DNA from 2 places in the Exiguobacterium sp. ERU653 genome. Region 1 is predicted to be linked to the other one. Evidence: riboswitches for the same ligand, from Rfam matches in the RefSeq annotation. Region 1 holds a riboswitch; the other holds the start of a gene.
The links. A riboswitch is a leader RNA that binds a small molecule or an ion and turns the genes downstream of it on or off. The one in region 1 is predicted to bind thiamine pyrophosphate.

Region 1 (7,930 bases):
ATCTCGAGCATCAATAGCGATTTAAATGAAACATCGACGAATGATTTCAATCGAACGGTAGCGATCATGCTGGTGACATTGTTCATCGTCTTGACAGCACTGTTCCGCTCGATGATCATGCCACTCTATATGATTGCTTCGCTTCTCTTGACGTACTATACGTCGGCGGCGATCACAGAGCTGATCTTTGTAGAAGGACTCGGCTATGACGGGATCAGCTGGGCCGTTCCGTTCTTTGGCTTCGTCATGTTGATTGCCCTTGGGATTGACTACTCCATCTTCCTGTTAGATCGATTCCGGGAAGAGACGATCAATGGGAAGGCGGTCCGTGAGGCGCTCATCTATTCGATGACGAAGATGGGTACCGTCATTATGACTGCCGCGGTCATCCTCGCCGGGACGTTCGGTGCGATGATTCCGTCAGGTGTGCTCAGTCTCGTCCAGATTGCAACGATTGTCATCACCGGGTTATTACTATACGGCTTGATTGTGTTACCACTTTTAATTCCAGCCATTACGATTTCGTTTGGCGATGGTGTCTGGTGGCCATTCCGGTCAAAGAAAAAGTCATAAGCAGAAACGGATGTCTCGTATGATGAGATATCCGTTTTTTGGGATAGATTGCGGTAGATTCGGGAACAGAAAGTCAGGTCCATTATCTAAGGAGGAATACTGTATGGAAATCGTCATTACCGCAATCTTGAAAGCCCATCCCGGAAAAGAAGAGGCGTTACGTGATGCGTTGTACCGTGTGATTCCACCGTCACGAGCGGAAGAAGGGTGTCTCGCGTACGTTCTTCACGAGGCAATTGATGCGCCAGGTACGTTTGTCTTCTATGAAAAGTACGAGGATGAAAATGCACTCAATCACCATATCCATTCGTCGCACTATCAGGCGTATCGTGATGAAGCCGGAGAGCTTCTCGCTGTACGTGAGGTCTATCGGCTACATGAAGTCTGATTCTGATTGTGTGTGGAATTGAACTGGTCGTACAAGCGTGTCTACCAAGTTGCGTAGCACTTAGGAAAGAAGCCTCTCGAGACATATCTCGGGAGGCTTTTCGATTACGGATTGATTTGTGAGAGGGCATCTTTCTCGATGATGGTATCCGAGAGACGGAGCTGGTTGGTCGCGCGGTCGATATATGGGCTGCATCGATCAAAGACGACCGGTTCTTCTGTCTCGACGGAATAGCACGTGCCATTCCCTGCTCGTTCGGTCAAGTCTGGTTCGTAATAAATATCTTCGTATCGGAAGGCACCCGTCCGAAAGACGGTCAGATTCGGCGTATCATTCAATAAGGAGTCGCCGAGCATATACGCTGGGGAGAGTCCAAGCAAATCGAGAATCGTCGGCGCGATATCAATTTGTCCACCGCTCGCCTCCATGACTTCTCCTGTCGTCAATCCGGGTGGTTTGATGAAGAGAGGGACAGCACGGTCGAGTTGAAACGCGTCAACCGCCGAGTCCACTTCTTCGATGGTAGCCATTTCTTCTCCAGGTGCCGTCAGACCGCTATCGTGGTCACCATATATGACGAGAAGCGTCTCATCCCACAGCCCATCTTGTTTCAATCGTTCGATGAACTGACCGACTGCGGCATCGACGAAATGAACGGTATGATAGTAGTTTTCGAGAAGGGGGTCATCGATATCAGATAGGTCCAACCGCTTCTCGTCTTCCGGGATATCGTACGGTGTATGACTCGTTAAAGCGACTAAAAATGCGTAAAATGGTTCATCCAACTCTTCCATAAATCCAACCGACGTATTTAAGAATTCCTGGTCGTTGAGTGCCATCCCGATGATTCCTTGATCGGGATAGTCTTTGTCGCTAAAGAAATGATTGAACCCGATGTTGTCGTAAAAATCATCCCGATTCCAAAAGTCTTTACGGAATGAGTGCATGGCTGCTGTATCATAGCCCGCCTCGTTCAATGATTGAGAGAGTGCGCTGAACTTATTTCCCGGGAAACGCGTGTAGACGGAACCAGATTTGACAGGATAGAGTGACGTGTTGACGATGAACTCTGCATCGGACGTCCGTCCCTCATGTGTCTGATGATACACGTTCGGGAAGTAAAGCAGGTCACGTCGCAATCGGTTCAAATTCGGGGTCAGTTCCTGTCCATCGATCTGTTGATCGATGACGGATGTTTGGAATGATTCGAGTTGTAAGACGATGACGTTCGTATCCTGACTCGGGGCACTTAATTCCTGATAAGAAAGTGCTCGGATTTGAGAACGCTCCTCGTCTGTCAAGGCTTCGTTCCAGCCCATGGCACGTTCGACGCCTCGAGCGACATCCATCGCGTGATAGCCCCAAAATCCAAGATGGTAGTATTCACGCATATTCGAGATCGGGTCGTCTGCAATCCATTTTTCCCCACGCTGATAACTGAGCGTGAGCGGGATCGTGAAAAGAAGAAATCCAAGTGTGAAGCCGGCAATCGCTAACCGTCTTCCGTTCCACTTCACTTCACGGACAGGATGACGTTTCATATAACGCAAAATCAAACCGTAGATGATGAGGTCGATAAAGAAGAACGCATCGATTGGGCGGATGAGCGTCAAAAAGCCACCCCCGACATCTCCCATCTGCCCGATATCGGATAGTAAAGCGACGGATAATAAGTCTTCAAAATAGCGATAGTACCAGACGTCTGAGACGAGCAGGGTACTATGCAGGAACAGAGAAACGTATAAAATCCATCGGCGGATCGGATAAGACACGGCAAGTGCCCAACTCGTCAGGAGCAAAATCGTCGCCAAGTTGATGAGAAAGAACGAAAAGTCGAACGCCGTCGCGGTCAACCAGCTAAAAAAGAAGAGCTTTGCCAGGGAGAGTGACAAGTAGCTCCAATAATCGAGATATTTGATCATGAACAACACATCCTTTTCATATCCATTCCCGATGAAACGAGTGCGGGAAACGTGAAGATGTGTCCAACAAACAAGAGGCACGTCGACCTCAGTTGATCAGAAACGTATCGCGCAGTTCAATGATGGTTCCTTCTGGTGCTTTCAGTTTACTTAAATGACCGTCGACGACGAAATAGATGTTGCCACCGTGCTTCGGTAAAAACGTGACGCCGAGTTGTTCGAGTCGTGCGACTTCCGCTTTGAGGTCATCCACATAGATCGCAAAATGGACGGGACCGGCCATATGTTTCGAATAATCTTGTAACGTTTCATTCGTTTTAGCAGTCTGGAGCTCGATATAAAAATCACCGAGCTTGAGCCAACTGTTGAAGTCACGCGTATGGAAGTTTCGCGACTCTTGGACGAGTTCAAAACCGAGTGCTTCGTAAAATGTCTTGGACGCAAGATAGTCAGGCGTTTGGATACAGATATGATGGATTTGTTTCATTAGGATGATTCCTCTCATTCAATTTTGATGAAGTGTACGATATGGCCTAGTCAAATACTAAGCGGATGAAGCTATGATGTGAAAAAGACGACAACTTCCCATTTATTTTAGTGTACCGAACGCGTGCTTTTGAAGATACGGGGTAAGAAACTTTTTACGGAAGAAATCGTATGGAAGAGAGAAAAGGATAGAAACCAATGAGGTGAAAGCATGAAAGGAAATGAAATCACGATTCAACCGATTGATGCAGTCAATCGAGATGCGGTCATCGCTCTGACAGTGGACGAGAAACAATCCCGATTCATCGAGACAAATGCCGAGTCGCTTCAAGAGATGGCTGAGGATACGAAATATAATTGGCAGAGCTATGCATTTTATGACGGTGAGCGACCGGTTGGCTTCATGATGGTCGGAGCAGAAAACCAGACAGAACGGTATGTGTGGCTCGATCGTTTCATGATGGATCAAAACGAACAGGGGAAAGGTGTTGGAACGAAGTGCCTACGCATGGCGGTGGACTGGATTCAGACAAAATATGATGTCGATGATATCATCCTGAGCCTCCATCAAGAGAATGAAGCTGCGAAACGATTTTATGCGAAGAACGGCTTTGTCGACAGCGGCTTAATTGATGAATGGAATGGTGAAGCGATTTGGGTCTATCATACAAAAAACCGACCGTCATGAGTCGGTCGGATTCTCGGCTGGACTTGTTGTTTTTGTAGCATTCATGCCCATCGAAAAGAGAACGATAGCTGCAAAGAAGAATAGGGTAACGAACCAGTTTTGGAGAAACGGATCGACAAACGTCGGTTTTTCCAACCAACTCCCGGTTGAGATTTCGGCGTACCAACGTATGTAGAGTGCGATGCGTTCGAGTGTGTATAAGAGTCCGGACAAAAACAACAACATACCACCCGCTACAAGTTGATTGAAACGAGACATAAAACCCCTCCTCTATAGATGTTGTCTATAGTTTACCATTTCCATCCAATTGAGGGGCTTTTATTTGAGTATACTCGGTCGCAACTGTTTGACGCGTGACAAGACGAGCCAACCGAGAAGCGCGCCGGTCAAACTAGAGGCCAGGAACGCCGGGACGAAGAAGAAAGCACCGAACGTCGAGCCCATCAACAGTTTCGCGTACGGGACGGCAATCAACGAAGCGATAACCCCAGTCCCGATGATTTCTCCGAGAGCGGCAGCATAGAAGCGGTTCGTGCGAACGAAGAAAATGCCGGCAAGAAACGCGCCAATCATGCCACCGGGGAACGCGAGCAGTGACCCTGTGCCGGTCATGACGCGAATGAGTCCGGTCACGAATGCGACGAGGACGGCTCCGATTGGGCCGATGGTGACTGCGGCAATCACGTTCACCATATGCTGAATCGGATAAGCGCGGGCGACACCTGTGGGAATCGAGATGAACATCGAGCCGACGACGGCGATGGCGACGAGCATCGCCATCCAAGTGAGTTGTTGAATACGCATGAATAGTCTCCTTTCAAAATAAAAACGCCACGTTTCCAGACGGAAAAATGGCGTGGATATACAGAGACGTATCCCAAGCCACTTCCCTACGCTGGTATGAGCCAGATCAGGTTCAAAGGGTCCGGCACAATGCCGTCTCAGCCCGAAGGCTCCCCTAGTGGTCGTTTATTGATTTGAGTATAGCATAGCTAAAATCGGAAAATGGGCGAAATTATCCCTCATTCTTGGCTAACAGGTCCTCATAGTCCTTCTCGTTCCAAAAGAGCGGTGAGATGGATTCGGGACCTTTTAATATTTCTCCATCCTGGTCGTATACGATGGCATATCCGCTCGCGACATCGAATACGAACAAGTCGGCAGTCACTTCGGTCACGCCGTTCCCGGCGATGATCACGTCATCGATTGGGTCCCGGGCCAGTTCGACGCCCGCTTCATCGAGTTCGACGAGGAGGGCTGACGTGTAGGCATGGCGGTCATAGACCGTTTGGAATTCATCCTGCGTGAGGACGACATCGGTAGGTGGAGCACTTGTACCGAATTTCCGATTTTCAATCTCTTCGACGTATTGAAGGAAGGATTCCTCCTGCCAGAATAGCGGAGCGACCGACTCAGATCCATTGATCACCGTTCCGTCCTGATTATCGAAAATGGTAGCATACGTCCCGTCATCGAGCTTGAATGGGTAAATATCCGCATACGTATGCTCGAGGCCGTTTCCGGCGATGATGACGCGTTCGAACGTCTCGCGAAACGGTTTGATGCCTTGTTGCTCGAGCGCAACGAGGAGTGGTTTCGTTTGTTCGTATTGGTCATAGACGTCTTTAAAGTCCTCACGCGTCCATTCGGTGATGGGTTCATCGGGTGATTCGATTGGGGTTGGATTGTCTGCCACCGTATCCGTACAACCCGTGAGTAAAAGTGCACTTAATCCGAACATCGCCCATCGTCTCATGTTTCCATCCCCTTAACTGACATTTTCCACCATTTTATCATTCATGATGAAAAAGCAGAACCTGTGCACATTCTCACTCGGGGTGAGGACGTCCCGCATAATCATCGAGGGTGCTCTTAAAATGCAGCGTATCTTCTTCAGAAATCGTCACACCTGAGGAGGTGCCGTAGCGAACCGCATGATAAACGGACGGGTTCATCGGTAAATCGATGCGTCGGAACCACTCTTGCAATGTTTCATGGGCACGCAATCGCTTGGCTGGTACGAGAGATTGGTTAAATGTGATCAGCGCATCGCGAATCGGAACGTTCGTGAACGCTGTGAGCGTTGAAACAGACGAATCGTTCTGGTTCTGCACGTCTTGTTGGAACAAGTCTGTGCTTGAATCGATGCTTCGTGTACGCGCCAAACGTTGCTTTCGTTTTCGATAGACATAAAAACCGAGCAAACAGAATGCAATCAAAGCGACCAATAAACCGAGATTTCGTCGTGTGGACTCTCCAGAGCCCGTAAATCTCTCAAGAGGTTTTATTTTTCCTTTTCGAGGATCTAATTCATACGGATAATCTGCTTTAGATTCATCTATTAAAAGCTTACTGTCTTCATCTGATTTGAAATCCGTAGGAGGACTATTATTTTCCTCGACCGGTATCGTTTCCGGGTTATAGAGCCATTCGAATATCCCGGTCGCAACCACCATCATTGTAAAGGTGACGAGAAGTGTGGCGGCAATCATGAGAAAAAACTTGTTCGTCCAGCGCAAGAAGTTACCTCCTTTTTGAATGTTCAGACTATTTGTTGTTTATCTTACCATAAAAAGGTAAAGTTTGATTAAGACAAAAAATGGAGGTCGTCATATGGGCATGGAGCAGGTTATCAAACAGTTGAACGAGGTGTATTTAGGAAAAGAGGATGTCGTACGCCTTTGTTGTACCGCGTTACTCGCGGAAGGACATATTTTATTAGAAGATGTACCGGGTACCGGAAAAACGTTACTTGCCAAGACGATTGCGGCCAGCTTTGACGGGGCGTTTTCAAGGATTCAGTTTACGGCCGACTTGTTACCGTCTGACGTGATTGGCGCAGATTATTTCAACATGCAGACGCAGACGTTCGACCATCGACAAGGACCGATCTTTGCGAATATCGTCTTGATCGATGAAATCAACCGAGCGGTTCCACGAACGCAGTCTGCCTTGCTCGAGGCGATGGAAGAACGACAAGTCTCCATCGGGGGAGAGACGTATCCGATGCTGAAACCATTTTTTGTCATCGCGACGCAAAACCCGATCGAATCAGCGGGGACGTTCCCGTTACCGGATGCCCAACTCGATCGTTTCCTCATTTCGATTCCAGTCGGTTATCCTGATGTCGTCGAAGAACGAGAGCTACTATTACAAGTCATGCGCCAAACACGGAAAACCGTGGAGGCAGTCGCGACGTTAGACGAGTTGCGCCGAGCGCAAGATGAAGTGAAGCAAGTATCGATTCAAGATGACGTCCTCGATTATTTACTCGGGCTCGTTCATGCGACACGAGAACACCAATCTGTCGAGGTCGGTGTCAGTCCACGAGGAGCCATCGCGCTCATGCGAGCGTCTCAAAGTTATGCCTATCTGAACGATCGATTGTATGTCATTCCGGAAGATGTGAAAGCCGTGGCACCTTATGTATTGGCACATCGTCTGACGTTGACGCTTGAAGGAGGCATCAAATCAACGAAACAGGACATCATCCGTTACATCTTAGACACCGTTTCTGTTCCAGTCGAGGGTTGATGATGACGTTCTCGACACATAACGTCCTACAGAAACAATGGATCCCGGTCTACGGATTCGCCGGAGTGATTCTCGTATTTGTCCCGTACATGGAGATTGTCGGGTATGCACTTTGTTTACTTGCGGGCATCGTCTGGTTCTTTGAACGGACGCGGAAACAGTTGGAACAAGCCCTTCGTCTTCATATACATACGCACGAGTCTCTTCTGTTCGTCGGGGATGAGACGGAAGTTCAGGTGATGCTAGATGGAAGTGAAACCGTCGAACGACTCGGGCTTCCCGTTCGCGTTCGCTTGAAAACCAATACAGCGCTCAGCTTTCCAGACCACGACCGGTCCC
Region 2 (7,930 bases), 1.1 Mb from region 1:
AACGGGATCAAGAACAGGCTCCACCTTTTCCATGACACGTCCGTCGCCAAGGTCTGGATCACTAACGTACCGGCGATGATGACGAGTGGGGTCCACGGGTTATAAAACAAGGCCAGTCCGAACATCATAATCGTGAACGTCATAAACTTGACCGTCGGATTCATATCATGGAGTGACATCGTTGCCTCCCTCCCACTAACCGATAATGATGAAGTTTCTCCGTGTCCTGCCAAAGTTCATCCCCGAACGGTCCTGAGAGTACCCCATCCTTCATCAGATAGAACGTATTGGCGATGTTGGCGAACGACAAGTCATGGGTCACGAACAGGATCGTCTGTCCCTTTTTCGCATGTCGCTTCATTAACATCTCGAGTGCATGGAGTGACGGCTCGTCCTGCCCTGCCGTCGGTTCATCAAAGGCAAGCAACTGTTTGTTTGAGAGTAACTGGATCCCGACAGCGAGTCGTCGCTTCTGCCCATGACTGAGCGAAAGTGGATGGAGAGATCGTTTATTCTCGAGTGATAGATCCTCCAACACGATATCAATCGATTCCTCATGGCCAAACTGCAGTTCTTGCTCGACCGAATTCATGAAAAATAAGTGTTCCGGAGATTGAGGGACGAGTCCGACACGGCGATCACATTCCGTCAAACTTCGTAAAAACGTCGACTTTCCGCTCCCATTCGGACCCAAAATGGCGATCACTTCCCCAATGCGAACTTGAAGTGTCACACTTTTTAATTGGAATGTGTCACGCACCACCTCGTCGACCACATAGTGCTCGACTTCTTGTTGTGGTGTTGACGACGGTGTGAATGTAAAATCATCGACCGATCGAAACGGTTCGTTACGTACAATCCGTCCTTCTTCAAGTTCGATCTGCCAATCAAAAAAGTCTCCCCACATATGCGCGCGATGTTCGACAACGATGACGTTCACGTCATCCATTTGATCGAGCCATTCGACGAATCGATACGCGGTCACCGGGTCAAGGTGCGTCAACGGCTCATCGAGAAGCAACCATTCCGGTTGTCCAACCATGGCGCAGGCGACGGCAATCCGCTGTTTCTCCCCGCCTGACAAGGAATCGATGAGTCGATTTCGATAATCGGTCAGTTGGAGTGACTCGAGAATCTCTGTCACGCGCTGATCGATTACCTCGACTTGTGTCTCCAAATTTTCGAGTGTGAAGATGAGTTCCTCTTCCACCCGTTCCATCACGAACTGTGTGTCCGGGTCTTGGAACACGGTCCCGACCCGCTGATTGATCTCGCCCGGTGCATAGTCGTCGTGTGAACGTCCGAACAGTTCGAGTCTGCCTTCAAGGATCCCATCACAATTCTCTGGATAGAGACGGTTGAATAGCGCAAGAAGCGTCGATTTCCCACTTCCGCTCGCTCCGCTCAATACGGTACGTCCAGGTCGTATGGAAAGTGTCACCTCTTTTAAAATGGTGTCCTGACTTTCTGGAAACCGGAATGAAAGCGATTCTGTCTCAACCATGGACGTTCCCACTCCGAGCGATTGCATAGCCGCGAAGTGACCCTGTCTTGAGCAACAGGTCACTGAGCAACTTCCCACCGATTCCTGCGATGACCATGCCACTAACCGCACGGAGCCCGAACATCGTCGCTACATATCCCGGTTCAAGCATCGCAAATCCGCTCATGAAGTAGGTGTACACGAAACTCGTGACGGCCGAGCCAAATCCAGCAAGCATGAGAACCCATAGCTCATATCGACGATAACCCGTCATTGCAAAGACGGCTTCAGCACCAAGACCTTGAACGATGCCGACCAGGATGATGCGCGGTCCGATCGCATTCCCAATCAACATTTCAATCGTCGCAGCCATCACTTCCGAAATGAAGGCAGCACCCGGTTTTCGAATGATATACGCCGAGATGATTGACACGATGAACCAGATACCGAAGATCCACTCATAGGCGATTGGTCCAATCAACCCTGCCCATAAATTCCCGATATGGACGAACAATAAATAGACAACGGCAAAAACGACAGACAATACGGAGACGAGAACGACCTCTTTCAATTTCCACGACTTAAGCATGTTGACCTCCATGTGACGGACTGTTCACACTGAACGTCACCGTCATGACGACGTGTCGATTCTTCTCGCGCGTCCGGTTGAACGCCGCCTCGTAATACGAGAACACATCATCCAAATTCCCATGAATTCCTGACGCGTAGTGCATTGAGTCATTATACACACCAGCCTGTTTCGCTTGTTCGATTTCATCATAGATGAGATCCATATAGTTACCTGCACCCATCGGATAAAGCGCGAACTGTGAAGAGACATACTGCTCTCTTGACATTCCATTCAATGTTTGTGGTGGTGCATCGAGCGCCTCATCCCCAGCCGAATCTCCCGGACATCCGACGGAGAAGGTTCCGCTCATCGAGACATGGCGTCCTTCTTCCGAAGCCAGACTCAAGACTGTCCGTGCGACGTCGAACACGTGCTCGACGCGCCCTCGGATCACGGTCGATACGTCATCCGTATGTCGCCACACACCTGTCATATTTGTTCCTTTCAATGCTCCTTTAATCGTCCCGACAAAGTCATCTGTCATCGGGCTAAGCGTGAAGCGAAATCCGACAATCGGACTCGTGCCACATGATTCATTCATCTTGTTTCCCCCTCTATATGTGTTTGCATAGAAAAAGCCGCATTCATGAGAATGCAGCAACAAAATCTATACAAACTTGCATAGAGAAAGTGCCGCACTTCCTCACGCCAGTATTACCTGGATCGAGTTATAAGGGATCGGAGCCATGCTCTCATCTCAGCCGAAGCACCCCTAGTGCAGTCATTGATATGCGGTTACTTATGCAGTCACAGTATAGCGATGTTTCGTCACTTTGTAAACGGTCAATCTGAATAAGTGACGAGTTGGCCATTACCAGGAAGTGGGTCATGGAAGGCATTCCACGGCTCCACCATCTCCTCATCCGTCAACAAGCAAGCATCAAGTGACCGCTCGACCGTCTCCCGGTCCATCCGTTGACCGATGAGGACCAATTCGTTCTGTCGATCTCCGTACGGCTCGATGTAGTCCTCGCGTAGTTCAGGTTCTGAGGCAAACATCGCCTCTCGTTCATTCTCCGGAAGTGTCGCTAGCCAACGGCCCGCGTGTTCGAGCGTCGACGCGTATCCGGCTTGAGAGAAGAGACAGGCAAGGTCGTTCCGTGACGCGATCCATAAGAACCCTTTGGCGCGAACGATTTCTTCTGGATAATGCTCCATCCAATTCATCAAACGCTCAGGATGGAACGGTCGACGACGACGGTAAACGAACGAACTGATCCCATACTCTTCCGTTTCCGGCGTATGTTCTTCTGCCTCGAGCTCTTGAATCCATCCCGCCGCATGCATCGCCTGATCGAAATCGAACAAACGGACGTCTAGTAGATTGTCTAACGCCACGTCCGAGTAGGTCGAAGTCAACAATCGTGCGCTCGGGTTGAGCGTCTTGAGCAGACCCTTCATCTCCTGCAGCTCCGCTTCAGTCACCCGGTCCGCCTTATTCAATACGATGATATCCGCAAATTCGACTTGGTCGACGAGTAGGTCGACGACTTCGCGAACGTCACCTGTGTCGACGGCTTGTTGACGTTCCATGAGCGATTCACCGGAATTGAAATCCTTGAAGAAGCGGTACGCGTCGACGACGGTGACCATCGCATCGATATAGACACGGCTCGTCAAATCGATCCCAAGGGCGTCGTCGGCATACGTGAACGTCTGTGCGACGGGAATTGGCTCGGAAATCCCTGATGACTCGATGATAATCCCATCGAGGTCACGATTCTTTGTCAGCTCATCGACAGCCGTGAGCAAATCTTCACGTAACGTACAGCAAATGCACCCGTTCGAGAGCTCGACTAACTTTTCATCGGTACGGGAGAATCCGCCCTGTTCAATCAACTTCTCATCGATGTTCAACTCACTCATATCGTTTACGATGACCGCATATTTTTTGTGATCACGGTTATGTAAAATGTGGTTGAGCAGTGTCGTCTTCCCGCTACCAAGATAACCTGAGAGTACCGTAATTGGAATTCGTTTCATGATGGACCTCCGTTAAATAGTAATCATTACTCTTTGTATAATGTAACGGTTCCACCCTTTTGTCAATAAAAAAACACGCCTCATCGACGTGTTTTCATGAACATTCAATTATTCTTCCAACGCTTTCCGTTCTGCTTCTGAACGCGGATAGGCGTTCGCTTGCCACTCGGCTCGATAAATGGAGTCGAGCTGCGTCAATCCGACTTCATCCTCGTCCTTGTCCGAATCGACACTCGGGACCTCGTCCCACTTCGGATCGAGATAAGAATGATCCTCTTCCCGCGCTCGACTTTCTTGTAATTTTTGAATTCCCACCTTGACCGCTGCCGCAACTGCCAATCCAATACCTGCTCGCACTAACAGTCGTTTCACCATCGTATGTCCTCCTCAACGCCCAAAGCGATAAAGCGGCATCCCTTTCACATCTGTCTCGATAATAAATACCGATCCAGCGTCCGGATGTTCGGTTAACGCCTCCTCGTCCATCCCTTCACGTGCTGTTGTGATGGCTAATCGATTGAGACCATCCCCGATGAAGGCGCATGATGTGACATTCGGGGCAGGGACGTGAACTTCTAACACTTTTTCACCGGTCGATGGATCCCAGCGAGATACTTTACTTCCTGCATAATGTGCGATCCATAAAAAACCTTCCGTATCCGATGTCATGCCATCCGGGAAGCCGTCCTCTTCCGAAAAGTCGATGACGACCTTTCCGTTCGACAATGTGCCGGTCTTCATGTCAAAATCATATTGTCGAATTTTTTCGGTCGGTGTATCAATATGATAAAAAACGGAATGGTCAGGAGACCACGTCAACCCGTTTGAAAGTGTCAACTCATCCATAAGTGTTGTCGTCGTTCCATCGCGGTCCACCCGATAGAGAGATGCCTGATTCTCTTTATCGTCCAAGTGGAGCGTCCCGGCAAAAATACGACCGTACGGATCGGCTTTCCCATCATTAAAACGTAATCGACCTTCAGGGGCATCCAATTCGACAATTTTAATTAACTCCCGGTTGATTTCATCCCATTCATAAATCCCGTCTTTAAGACCAAGGACGACACCATCCGTCACTTTTGGAATGACGAAACCGACCTGTTTTCCGACCTCGAAAGAAGAAATCTCGTCTTCTCGCTCGTCATACCACCATAACGTATGCCCTTCGATATCCACCCAATAGAAACGCTTCAACTCAGCATCCCAACAAGGACCTTCACCAAGCGTATTTCGTACCCGAATCCACAACGACGCATCTATTCTTTCCATTACTTAGCCTCCACTCTATCCATTAGTTCAGAAATCTATTCCCTTCTCCCATCTGGACTATGCATGAATTCGAAAAATCGTAGAGGATTTCCACCCTAGTCTCATCATTTTGATATATTTATTGAAAGGTGAGAGGAGTGGATCATTTGTCTAAATGGAACGAACGTTACAATACCGATGAATATGTGTACGGAACGGAGCCAAATCAATTTTTACTCGACTTCATCACAACACATCGGCTTGAAGGAAAACATGTGTTAGCCATCGCGGAAGGAGAAGGTCGAAACGCAGTATGGCTCGCCACACTCGGACTCGACGTCGAAATGTGGGACGCTTCGAAAGTAGGGCTCGAGAAAGCGAATCGTTTGGCGACGTCACGAAACGTCTCCCTTCAGACGAAACAGATTGATTTGAATGAAGCGGACTGGCCAAACGAGGCGTATGACATGGTCATCTGTATCTTCGGCCACTTTCCTCCACATGTCAGAGAAAAGGTGTTCGCCGGTATTCGACAAACGCTTCGACCTGGTGGTTTGTTCCTGAGTGAAGTCTACTCTACACATCAACTCGCTTACGGGACAGGCGGACCAAAAGACGCCTCCTTACTGTACACCGAAGAAATGTTTCACCAACTCGAAGACGATTTCGTCCCTCTCGTCTTAAACGAGACGGTCGTCTGGCGAGAAGAAGGCACACTCCATCACGGCGAATCCGCTGTGATTCAATATGTCGGGCAAAAACAGTAAACGAATGGCCTCCCCGAGATTCGGAGAGGCCATTTTTCACTTCGCGCCTTCGACGTTCATATGCTTACTGCGGAGTTGACCGCATGCCGCATCGATGTCTGTCCCGTGCTCGAGACGGACACCAATGTTGACGCCACGTTTTTTCAAGATGTCGTAGAACGCCATGATGTCTTCAGGCGTGCTTCGCTCATATTGGATGTGCTCGTTGACCGGGTTGTATGGAATCAAATTGATGTACGACTTGTCTTTAATGTCTTCAATCAAGTCGGCGAGTTCTTCCGCATGTTCCGGTAAATCGTTCACTTTCGAGAGTAGGATATACTCGAAAGTGATTCGTTTGTTCGTCTTCTCGACGTAGTAACGAATCGATGGCATGAGTTGATCAAGCGGGAACGCCCGGTTGATTTTCATGATGCGTGTCCGAAGCTCATCATTCGGCGCATGAAGCGAGAGCGCCAAGTTGATGCGTAAGTCAAGGTCTGCGAACTTGTAGATCTTGTCCGCGAGCCCACTCGTCGACACGTTGATCTTACGCGGAGCGATCGCAAGACCACGCTCATCTTTGACGACACGCAAGAAGTCGACCAAGTTGTCGAAGTTGTCGAACGGTTCGCCGATTCCCATGACGACGATATGGCTGACGCGATCACCATCTCCTTCTTCATCGAGGAAATGTTGGACGGTCATGATCTGCTCGACGACCTCACCAGCCGTCAAGTCACGTGTCTTCTTCAACAACCCGCTAGCACAGAAGCTACAGCCGATGTTACATCCGACCTGTGTCGTCACACAGACCGAACGACCGTATTTATGACGCATGAGCACCGTCTCGATGTAGTGCCCATCATGTAATTTAAGTAAGAATTTGACCGTTCCGTCGCCCGCTTCCTGTTTGACGAACAGGTCTTGAGTCGAGATGACGTATTTCTCTGTTAAGTACTCGCGCACCTCGTCTCGTACGTTGAGGTCGTCCATCGATTTGACCCGATTGATGTAGAGCGAGTCCCAAACTTGACGTGCGTGGAAGGCACCGTATCCCGCTTCCGTACACTCATTTGTGAGCTGATCAAACGTCAACCCGTATATAGATGATTTCATTGTAATCTGTCCTTTCTCTAATCCGCATACGTACCATTGTAGCGGACGTGAGAGACGGGTGCAACTTACGAATAATCTGGAGGCGTCGGTCGTGTGATGAACTGTTCGAACGCATAAGCGACCCGAATCAAATCACGCTCCGCGTAGCTCGTCCCCGTGAACGAGAGGCCGAATGGGGCACCGCTCTCTTTCAGTTGATAAGGGATTGTAATCGTCGGATGCCCTGCTTTCGCACCCATGTCGTAGTTCATGTCATGTGGGAGGACGATTGCATCCAGTTTATGAGTTTGAAGCAATGCGTCAATCCCTTCTGTTTTTGCGAGACGGACGTCCGCGATGCGACGGTCGAGATAGCTCGCTTCGATCAGTTTTCCAGATCGGGCGTTCGCCTCTTCAAAGATGGTCTGGCCGTGCGGGATCGATTCAGGATGTTCCGCGTTCCACTCGATCAAATCGGAAAGCGTCTTAAATGGCACTGTCGTGTTCGCGAGATACGCCGCGACCCCGAGCTTGAATTCGTCGAACAGGATGTCCGCCTGCTCTAGCGCCGCATGCTTCGGCAGCGTGACCTCGACGAGTTCGATTTCGGCTTGTCGTAGCAACTGGATTGCCTGTTCATACAATCCGACTTCTTCGTCTGAAATGTCCGGTTTGACGAACCCGACGCGCATCCCGACCGCCTGCCTCACGTCGAGACATGTCACGTAAGGGGGGCCGACC

Region 2: it holds a riboswitch for thiamine pyrophosphate, as region 1 does, so the genes downstream of both, KNO95_RS04235 (Ykof family thiamine-binding protein) here and thiW (energy coupling factor transporter S component ThiW) in region 1, are expected to answer to the same signal.

What each region holds. Positions count from the first base shown of each region.
Region 1 covers NZ_JACSKV010000001.1:1,913,993-1,921,922, reverse strand. The annotation lists gene KNO95_RS09810 (MMPL family transporter) at 1-573, shown strand, start outside; gene KNO95_RS09805 (putative quinol monooxygenase) at 677-961, shown strand; gene KNO95_RS09800 (LTA synthase family protein) at 1,066-2,883, opposite strand; gene KNO95_RS09795 (VOC family protein) at 2,972-3,370, opposite strand; gene KNO95_RS09790 (GNAT family N-acetyltransferase) at 3,581-4,057, shown strand; gene KNO95_RS09785 (hypothetical protein) at 4,052-4,315, opposite strand; gene thiW (energy coupling factor transporter S component ThiW) at 4,376-4,861, opposite strand; TPP riboswitch at 4,928-5,027, opposite strand; gene KNO95_RS09775 (hypothetical protein) at 5,073-5,813, opposite strand; gene KNO95_RS09770 (hypothetical protein) at 5,887-6,576, opposite strand; gene KNO95_RS09765 (AAA family ATPase) at 6,671-7,591, shown strand; gene KNO95_RS09760 (DUF58 domain-containing protein) at 7,594-7,930, shown strand, end outside.
Region 2 covers NZ_JACSKV010000001.1:818,703-826,632, forward strand. The annotation lists gene KNO95_RS04220 (energy-coupling factor transporter transmembrane component T family protein) at 1-179, opposite strand, end outside; gene KNO95_RS04225 (ABC transporter ATP-binding protein) at 161-1,504, opposite strand; gene KNO95_RS04230 (ECF transporter S component) at 1,497-2,072, opposite strand; gene KNO95_RS04235 (Ykof family thiamine-binding protein) at 2,065-2,655, opposite strand; TPP riboswitch at 2,738-2,838, opposite strand; gene KNO95_RS04240 (GTP-binding protein) at 2,898-4,097, opposite strand; gene KNO95_RS04245 (hypothetical protein) at 4,206-4,472, opposite strand; gene KNO95_RS04250 (SMP-30/gluconolactonase/LRE family protein) at 4,485-5,366, opposite strand; gene KNO95_RS04255 (class I SAM-dependent methyltransferase) at 5,504-6,112, shown strand; gene rlmN (dual-specificity RNA methyltransferase RlmN) at 6,149-7,210, opposite strand; gene KNO95_RS04265 (amidase family protein) at 7,276-7,930, opposite strand, start outside.